DNA from 3 places in the Hahella sp. NS-SX17 genome. Region 1 is predicted to be linked to each of the others. Evidence: predicted binding sites of a transcription regulator. Region 1 holds the regulator's gene; each other region holds the start of a gene.
What was found. The regulator FNR, encoded in region 1, switches genes on or off when oxygen is low (the NO sensors DNR and NnrR bind a similar motif). The targets are predictions, from matches to a motif close to TTGATNTANATCAA.

Region 2: AC2IBB_RS14785 (FeoA family protein) is a predicted target of FNR. The motif match lies at 1,651-1,664, and genes of this name have one in related genera.
Region 3: ubiU (ubiquinone anaerobic biosynthesis protein UbiU) is a predicted target of FNR. The motif match lies at 1,739-1,752, and genes of this name have one in related genera.

The regions. Positions count from the first base shown of each region.
Region 1 covers NZ_CM170632.1:2,211,849-2,215,121, reverse strand. Annotated here, with positions in the region: gene AC2IBB_RS10045 (hypothetical protein) at 117-1,133, shown strand; gene fnr (fumarate/nitrate reduction transcriptional regulator Fnr) at 1,278-2,057, shown strand; gene AC2IBB_RS10035 (SDR family oxidoreductase) at 2,054-2,959, opposite strand; gene alr (alanine racemase) at 3,140-3,273, opposite strand, start outside.
Region 2 covers NZ_CM170632.1:3,293,182-3,296,454, forward strand. Annotated here, with positions in the region: gene feoB (Fe(2+) transporter permease subunit FeoB) at 1-1,004, opposite strand, end outside; gene AC2IBB_RS14780 (FeoA family protein) at 1,036-1,272, opposite strand; gene AC2IBB_RS14785 (FeoA family protein) at 1,289-1,552, opposite strand; gene AC2IBB_RS14790 (LysR family transcriptional regulator) at 1,685-2,575, opposite strand; gene AC2IBB_RS14795 (isochorismatase family protein) at 2,685-3,257, shown strand.
Region 3 covers NZ_CM170632.1:2,633,306-2,636,578, forward strand. Annotated here, with positions in the region: gene AC2IBB_RS11875 (U32 family peptidase) at 1-622, opposite strand, end outside; gene ubiU (ubiquinone anaerobic biosynthesis protein UbiU) at 683-1,681, opposite strand; gene ubiT (ubiquinone anaerobic biosynthesis accessory factor UbiT) at 1,820-2,404, shown strand; gene AC2IBB_RS11890 (LysE family translocator) at 2,421-3,044, opposite strand; gene AC2IBB_RS11895 (efflux RND transporter permease subunit) at 3,196-3,273, opposite strand, start outside.

The DNA of each region.
Region 1 (3,273 bases):
AGAGAGGGGGGATCGATCCACTTGCCAACAAGTGTGACAACAGGCGCGCGCGCTCATTCGTTGACAATATCAGTCAAACGCGCGCAGGTGTTTTCTTACCTGGTTGGAGACCCAATATGCCAGTCGGAAAGGTCATCGAACAAGCAAAACAAAATGGGGGCAATGATAGCTGGGTTTACTTGCTCAACTCTCCTCCCAAAGAGTTTTCCAACGAAAACTGGAGCGCCTTGAACGAAGGAGCTTACACCGCAGACTATCGCAACAGCTCCCTGTCTCGCTCCTACGAGGGTGGATTCGCCCTGAGCGTTCAGGCGCCTTGTTTTAATGCACTCGTCAGCGCGGAGAACTACACTCGCCAACTTCCTTCCATGAACGCGAGTCTGCAAAAATACATCAACTACGTTGTGAAAGAAGTAAAACTTCTCAAGCAATCACTTCCTGAGGGCAGTCAGGTCAAATATTTGCACTGGTTTGGCGACTTAGTGCGCCAGCTGACGCCAGCAGCGCAAACTCAAGTGATGTACTACTTAGGCAGGGAATTTAAGCTGAACTTTGGCGCTGACGCTCGGCACGTCATTGAGCTGGACGCGCGCCCTGACTCCGAGGAAGCGCTCGCCCTAATTAAGGGACTGGGCTTTAATATCATTTGTATCAATGATCCGGGCGAGCATGCGCAATCATTCCCCATTAAAGACCTAAAGAGCTGGCTGCAAACCATTCGGGCATTTGATTTCAAAGCTGTCTATCTGCGTCTTAAGGTGTCCCCCGCCACTCAAGCTGCGCTATCACAGCACCTCGAAGAGGTGCTCACCGAAAGACCACAAGGCGTTTTGCTTTCCTGCCACAAGCCAGAAACCAGCAGTTCCCTTGGGCTGGAGGCCACACTCAAGGACTTCAAACGACGCATCAAATCCGCATCTTTCATTCCGATAACCCAGGACTTTTTCGCCCTCCCCTGGACTGGACTGATAAGTCAAGGCGTTAACTGCTTGCACGGCGTCGGGCTGGGCGCATTTTCATACACCCCCCATTACCAGTTGCGCAACGCCACACAGCTGGATGATTACTACAAAACTCTCGATAACAGCGAACTTCCAGCGCGGGCGATCCGATACACTCAGGCGCTGCTGTAACAAAAGGTAAAAGCAATGTAAAAACAAAGGCGAGCGCAGGTTTTCCCCTTATTTTTCCTGCTGTGGGGATTTGCTTTTAAATAGCTATTGGCTATCCTAGAAGCCTCTTTAAGCAGTTTCACTCATTCAGCCACGAGGCGACCGATGGAAAGCAAGCATATAGCAACCTCCTCTCCTTTTAGCTTACACAGAGGCTGCCATGAATGTAATTTGAGCAAGCTTTGCATTCCTATCGCAGTCGGGGCTGAAGACATTGATCGCCTGGAAGAAATTATTCGCCAGGGGAAAATGCTAAATCGCGGCGAGTATATTTTTGAGCAGCACACGCCGTTTCGCTCATGCTTCGCGGTGCGCAGCGGCGCAATTAAAACATTCACCGTGTCCGAGGAAGGCGAAGAGCAGGTAACGGGTTTCTACCTGCCCGGAGAAATTATCGGCCTGGACAGCGTTAGCATGGAAAAATACTCCTGCTCCGCCGTCTCACTTGAGCGCACCAGCGTATGCGAAATTCCTCTGGAAAAATTTGAAGACCTCGCCTCAGATATTCCCAGCCTGCAACACCACTTTTTCTCATTGATGAGCAAAGAGATTCAGGAAAGCAGGCAACTCACCATGTTACTGAGCAAAAACTCCGCTGAGGAGCGCATAGCATCGCTTTTACTATCCCTGTCGACCCGCTTCAGTCGTCGTCGCCTGTCCGGCACAAATTTCAGGTTACCCATGCCGCGTAGCGATATAGGCAACTATTTAGGCTTGGCGGTCGAAACCGTCAGCCGAGTCATCACTCGCTTCCAGAACAACGGCATTATCAAAGTGCAAGGAAGAGAAGTCCAAATATTGCAATTAGACGAACTGCAGAAGATCCTTCGCCATGACACCAAGTGCCTGGAGCACCACAAGGAGTCAGCACTCAACGCCCGCTAGCGGGTCTCTTCCAAACAGTTTTCAGTTGATTTCACAGCGCCACGCTGCTGGCATTGCTCAATCAGCGCAGGCAGATAACGACGCCAGGGAAGCTGTTTAACGCCAAAGGTGTTTCGCAATTTGATGCACCCCAACGCCCCATTCGCAGGCAGGGCCACCCCAGGCAACACATCAGCGCCTTTCTTCTCTATCAGAGCCTGCAACATTTCCTCTTGACCGAATGCCTGCAATACAATCGCCTTCAGCAGCTCAAAGTGCGTCACTGTTTCAGCGCCAGCATAATGATAGACGCCCCACACAGAAATATTACAACTTAACTGCTTAATAATAGCGTCCACCACTCTCGCCACATCATCCACCGCAACAGGCGTCAACTGCATATCCGTACTGGCGTTAAGTCTCTTGCCTGAAGACAAAGCCGTCAGCATCGTCTGCAGCCATCCTTGAGCGCCAGCTTCCAGCAACCACCCCATCCTCAAAATCAGATGCTTGCTATAGTTTTCCTGAAACCACTGCTCACTCTGCAACTTAGTCCGACCATATACAGAAAGCGGACGACCTTTGTTTGCCGAAATATAGGGGTTCTTTTTGACGCCATCAAAGACAAGATGACTCGATAAATGAATAATCGGCGCTTTCCATAAGGCTGCGACCTCCGCAACCGCCACACAAGCAGACACGTTAACTTGATACGCCAAGTCCGGATGTTGCTCCGACTTGAACAGATCCCCCATTTCCGCTGCGTGAACAACAAAATCCGCAACGGGCATCGCCTTCATTCCACGCACGATAGCATCATTAGTCATCAGGAACTGTTCGTAGGGTACGCCCTCCACTGCTATACCGCTCTGCTGCAGGCGCTGAGCTATAGCCTTACCTATAGGCGAATCTATTCCCGTCACACAAACAATCACTCATGCCCCCTTAAATGCTTCTTATGGCCTTTGACGCCCCGCAGAAGGCGGATCGCCTGAAGAATATATATGCTAACAATATTGGCTGCCCGGCAGAATTTTAGCAAACCCAGCGCTTCGGGCGTCACCCAGAAGCCTTATCTAAGCGCTTATCGCGTAAGCGCCGTCTTAGCCCGCAGTGGAGCCGCCAAGGTAGACTCTGGGCACTCTCGAGGTCATACCAGTAAATAAAGTATAGGAGATTGTTGAGGCGTATCCTGCAACTTCATCAGCAGAAATAATCCCCCCCCACAACTCCACTT
Region 2 (3,273 bases), 1.1 Mb from region 1:
ATGAAGGCGCCGCCGATATTGATGGTGAACATGAACATCAAGTACATGGCGACGAGAAATATGGGAATGCCCAGCATGCGGTTCAGGACTACGCGGTCAATTTTGTCGGATAGGCTGCGTTGCACTTCATGGTTGCGTTTGACGCTGGCGCTTGCTACCTCGTTGACGAAGCTATAGCGGGCGTCCGCCAGACAGATATCGATGTCGTCCTCCAGCTGTTGCACTACGTTTTCTTGCAGTTCCTCCACTTTGGCGCGCAGCGTCGCGTCAGCCAGTTTCAAGGCCGAAGCGTCGCCTTCCAGCATCCGCGTCGCCAGCCAGCGCGGATCGCATTTGCCTTCGCTATGCTTGATCAGCATGGGAGTCAGGGCATTAAGCGCTTCGGCGACAGGGGAGGGATAGGTGATGTTGGCGTTGGAGACATGTTTGCGGCGCGCGGCGTCCAGAATCGCCGCCTTCAACTGCGGCAGACCGACGCCGGATGCCGCCACAATAGGAACCACGGGACAGTCCAACAGACTGGCCAGCCTGTCGTGAGCCACCGCATGACCGCGCTCCTCCGCCACATCCATCATGTTCAGCGCCGTCAGTAACGGCGTTTTCATTTCCAGCAACTGGCAAGTGAGGTAAAGGTTGCGCTCCAGGTTGGAGGCGTCGACGATATTGATGATGAGGTCTGCTTCGCGCCCGGCGACGAAATCTCTGGCGATTTGCTCATCCAGGGAAACGTCTTCTTCACAGACGTCGAGGGAATAGGTGCCTGGCAGATCGATCAGCTCAAAGTCCACGCCTTGAAACGAGAAACGCCCGCTCTTGCGCTCTACGGTCACGCCGGGCCAGTTGCCCACCCGCTGTTTGGAGCCGGTCAGTGCGTTGAATAAGGTGGTTTTGCCGCAGTTGGGGTTGCCCACCACTGCGATGACGTATTTTTCCGCGTTGCGCTCGGGACTGGCCATGATCGACTTGCTCTCTCCAAAAAACTGCTTGGGACCGGGCTGATACATCTGAATTCAAGATGAATGAACTCAGAGAAGGCTAGATTTTCTCTATCAGAATGCCGCCTGCTTCGTCTTTGCGCAGGCTGAGGCGAAATCCCCGCACCAGGATTTCCACTGGATCGCCCATAGGCGCATAGCGGGTGACGCTGAATTCGACGCCGGGGGTCAAGCCCATGGATAACAGTTTGCGGCGATAATTTTTGCCGCCTTCGCCGAAGCCTAATACGCGGCCCTGATCGCCGACTTTGAGATCTTTGAGGCTGACGTTGCTCATTGTCGCGGGATTCTCCTCAGTGACGGCTTGTAGCGGCGCCTTCGCGCACCACCATGATTTTCTGCGCCATACCGGCGCCCAACGCCAGGCGTGAATCGGCGCGAATGACGACCAGATCCGCGCCCTTGCGGTGCAGCACGGTCAGCTCGCATCCCACGTTGAGCCCCAGTGAGGTCAAACGCATTTCCAGGCTTTTGCCCCCGCGTAACAGATGAACTTTCACTCTTTCGCTCTCTTGCGCCAGCGCCAGAGGGAAAGGCTTATGCTCGAACGTGCTCATACGACCGCCTTTAAATGAAAGTGAGATTGAGAATCTTTCCTATTCTTAACGCTATTATTAAGTGAATCCAGTACACCAAAGAGGTATTTGCGGGGAATCTGACTCAGATCAAAGGTCTGGGAGCGGCTGGATTCAAATGGAGGTGAAGCGCTCGGCCAGATAACTGATAAACGCTTTTGCGCAGGCGGTTTGCAGGCGCGAGGAAGTGACCGCCTGCACAGGCAGTCGGGGTACTGTCCAGTCCGTCAGTATGGGCATCAAGCGCGCTTCAGCCAGCGCGTCGCGGGCCAGCACTGTCGCCAGACTGGCGACGCCAAATCCGCGTTCCGCCAGTACGCGCATCAGGCTGACATTGTTGACGGCGAACCGCCCTTTAACCGCAACCTCTACGGTTTCCTCGGCGCGCTGAAGGCGCCAGACCGCCTGGGCCTGCGCGCCAATGATGATGCAGTCGTGTTCACTGAGCTGGTCGGGATGGGAAGGCGCAGGTTGACGCTGCAGGTAAGTCGGAGAGGCGAACAGGCCTTGCTCGATCCAGCCGATGCGTCGGCTGACCAGGTTCTGATCCTTCACCACGCCAAGGCGGATCGCCACATCGATCTGCTCGATGGCCAGATCGCGATGTTGCGGCGATAAATCGATTTCGAAATCAATGCCCGGATAGCGACGGGCGAACTCCGGCAGCAAGGGGGCGATATAGTGGACGCCCAGGTCCACCGGCATGGACAGTCGCAGCGTGCCTTGCGGGCGCTTGGCTTCTTCGAACAGGGCTTCCTGAGCGCTGAAAGCCTCATCCACCAGACGTTCGCAACGCTCGAAGTAGCGCCGCGCGGCCTCGGTCAGCTCGACGCGGCGAGTGGTGCGGGCGAACAGGCTGATTCCCGACTCACGCTCCAGCGCGCGGATGCGTCGGGACAGGGTGGCTGTCGACAAACCCAGATTCTCCGCGGCGCGGCTGAAGCTGCGAGTGCGCGCCACCTCCACAAACAGGGCGACGTTTTGCAGGGCGGACAGGTCTTTCATAGTGGTTGGTTATTGTTGCAAATATGAAAAAGAGAATAGCAATCGCGGCCATTATCTTTCAAATGGATCAATGTAGTATCTCACTGACTCCACTAACGAGGTAACTGAGATGCAACGCTTTAACATTGACGACACCGCGATGATTCTTATCGATCACCAGACCGGCACGAATACTTGGGCGTCCACTACGCCTCTGGAGCTGTTGCGGCGCAACGTGATCATTCTGGCGTCATTCGCCAAGGGCGTGGGCATGCCGTTGGTGCTCACTTCCAGCCAGGAAACCAATGTCGACGTGCAGGGCCCTCTGATGCCGGAACTGGAAGCAATCGCCCCGGACGCGTTCGCCGCCCGCATCAAGCGTATTGGCGTAGTGAACGCCTGGGATGATCCAGCGTTTGCGGAAGCGTGCCGTATAACTGGTAAACGCAATTTCGTCATGGCTGGCGTGACCACGGACGTGTGCATGGTTTCTCCCGCCATCAGCGCGGTGGAGGAAGGCTTTAACGTACAGGTCGTGTGCGACGCCTGTGGCTCCACCAATCAGATCGCGGAAGAAATGTCCTGGCGACGTATGGAGCGCGCCGGCGTGCGGCTGACCAGCACCAACGCCATGGTGGCTGAACTGGTGCGCAACTGGGCGTCGGCGGCGGGTGAAGTGGCGTTTCCGTTGCTGCTGGGCTAGTCCGCATATGCAGCGG
Region 3 (3,273 bases), 420 kb from region 1:
GGCTCCGTGTGGGAATGCCTTGTGGGTATTTCTTACAGACGAAGCGACAGTCGTCCTTGGGCAGTCCCTCGGATCTGGCTGTGAAGCAACGGGCGGAGAGGGCGAGGGGAAGATGTCCGTAAGCGAATAACTCGGTTTCAATGGGCGTGGCGAGACTCCCCAGAACTCCCTCCAGGGCGTGACGGCTGATTTCTACGGGCGGCGTCCAGCGTTTCGCGCCTGTCTGGCGCATGATTTCCAGCGCTGGCGCGTTATAGAGATTCAGGTAAGGGCCGGCGATGAAGGGCTTGCCGGCTTCCGACATCAGGTGCGCCGCGGCCATGTCATTGGCTTCCACGCTCAGGCGATCATTAGCATTAGCCGCCTTGCAGATGGCGCGCAGAGTTTTTAATTCAGACTCCGCTTCTATTAACGCCAGAGTGGAAAGCGCAACCTCTTTTCCCACATCAAGCAGTGTGTCAGCGATGTCCAGCCAGTCGCGCAAGTTCATCTCCCGGCGCTTGGAACAGACAGTTTCTCCGAGATAGACAATATCGACCGGCGCGGCGGCGACCTGTGAATAGAATTGAACGACCATGTCTTTCGGCCAGAAATAAGGCAGGGGACCCAGAGAAATTTTCATAGTACTGCGCCTTCTGTTGGTGGTTCGGGCATACGCGACCTGAGGTATGCGCCCGTTGATTTACTGCCAGGGACGTGAATACGCGCCCAATGTGGTTTGCGCGCCCTCTGACAGCGCCTGTAACGCCTCCAGCCAATCTTGCTGACATTGGAACGCCGCAGGTTCGCGTTGGAAGCAATCCAGCGCCTGACGCCAAGTGGACACGACCTGTGCGACATAAGACGGGCTGCGCTGTCGGCCTTCTATCTTCACCGCCTTGACGCCGGTCGCAGCGAGTTCTGGAATGAGATCGAGGGTGTTCAGGCTGGTCGGCTCTTCAAAAACGTGGAATGCATGGCTGTCGCCAGCGTCAAAGCGTCCCTTGCATAAAGTGGGATAACCGGCGTTTTCGTCCGCTTCGAAGCGATCGATGAGAGAGCCATTTAGGCGGGACTCCAGGCGTCCGTCTTTCTGCTCCCACTTCACGAACTTGGCGGGCGAGCAGGCGCCGCTGTTGTTGGGCGATTCGCCGGTCATGTAGGACGACATATAACAACGTCCCTCCGCCATGATGCACAGGCTGCCGAAAGCGAAGACTTCCAGATCAACCGGGCTGTGCGACGCCACCTGCCGCACCTGCGGCAAGGACAAGACTCTGGGCAGGACCGCTCGCTTGATATTAAAACGGTCATGATAGAAGCGCAGCGCTTCATAGTTGGTGGCGGAGCCCTGTACGGAGAGATGCAGGTTAAGCTGGGGATACTGGCGGGCGGCGTAATCCATGACGCCAATATCGGCGGCGATCAGCGCGTCCGCCTGTAATCCGGCGACTTTATCCACTGCGTTGCGCCAGCGCTCCCAACCTTGGGACTGCGCATAGGTATTGATGGCGACGAAGAGCTTCACGCCGCGGTCGCGGGCGTAAGCCAGCGCCTGTTGAGCTTTGGCGTCGTCGAAATTCAGCCCGGCGAAATGGCGGGCGTTGGTGTCGTCTTTGAATCCGATGTAAACAGCGTCAGCGCCATTATCCACGGCGGCGCGAAGAGCGGGAGGACTTCCCGCCGGACAAACCAGCTCCATTGCATACTCCCAGGGCGGCAAATGCGAGTAAGGTAGCAAAAGCGCTGTGTGAGGGATTTGATGGAAATCAATATGCCCGGGGTCCCGAGTCTATTTAATAACGACGACTAAACGCTGCGACAAGGGAGACTGATGTTCATGTTCAAAAGCCCGCTGCAATTATCCAAAGAACTCGCCGCCGCGCTGCCTGCGCTGACAGAGGTGGTGCGCCGGCCGGGGCGCTATCTTCTGCATCCCCTGGCGCGCACGCCGTTTCCGCTACAGGCAGCGCTTATTCGCAAGCTGCTGCAGGACGGTTTCGGTGAGGCGATCAGAGAAGGAGAGTTCGACTCTCTTATTCATCGCTGGGTCAAAGTGACGGTGGTGGATTTGGAGCTGAGCTGGAGCCTGAGTCTTGCTGAGGATCGCTCCATCAGAGTGGCGCTAACGGAAACGGCGGATACGGAAATCCGGGGCGATTCCGCCGCCTTCGCCCTGATTGCTGGCCGCAGGATGGACCCGGATACGTTGTTTTTTCAACGTCGGATTGTGATTCTCGGTGATACGGAGCTGGGGCATGAAATGAAAAACCTGCTGGATACCGGCGATCTTAACGACCTGCCTGCGCCCGTCCATAAGCTGCTGGAGCTGGCTTCCTCCGTCGCTGCTTACTGGGAAGCCTCCAAACGGGATCTGGCGGCGGCGCTGAGTTATAAGATTCCCGTTGCGCCGCAAACCTCCTGACGTCTGAAAGCCGGCGTCAGAAAAACGCCAGCCAGGCTCCAACGCCGATCATCAGGGTTCCGGCGATGCGGTTCAACAAGCGGACGTTATCGCCTTGCAGGAGGAAGTGGCGCAGCGTGCGGCCGCCGCTGGCGTATAACACCAGGCAGAAAAACTCCACTATCAACAAGATTGACACCAGGGTCGCCAGTTGCGGCGCCATCGGGGCGTCGGTCGAAATAAAGGGCGGCAACAGCGACACCATAAACGCCCAGCCCTTGGGGTTGGAAATCGCCGTCACAAAGCCCTGGGTGGCCAGCTCTGTGGGGCTGGCGACGCGGGTATCCTCCATTTTTTCGGGAATGGCCATCTTGCCTCGGGATAGCCACATCTGCACGCCAAGATAGGCGAGGTAGGCCCCGCCAACGTATTTCATAACGGCGAATACCTGCGGGTACTGCAGCATCAAGGTGGCGACGCCTATGACAGAGGCGACGGAGACAATACCAACGCCGACCAACTCGCCCCACATCATCCAGAACGTACGCTTCAATCCAATGCTTAATCCCATCGTCAACGCCAGCGTCATACACATGCCCGGGGTGGCGGACACAAACAGGCAGGTGGAGAGAAACACCAGAAGCACGGAATAGTCGGTCATACAGCAGTCGTCCTGAAAGCGATGGGATAGCGGATGGCGTTAGGGGAATAAATCAGAAAAGCCATTATCAGGCAAGCCGCAGCCGCCCGATAATTGCTTTTTTTCAATGGAGCCTCGGCGCCGGCGGGCGCCGGAGGCTAAGTCGGAGAGATCAGGCGTGAGACAGCTCGCCGTCCACGTCTTCCTGTTTTTCGACCTGACTGTGGTCCGTGCCCAGGATCATGTACAT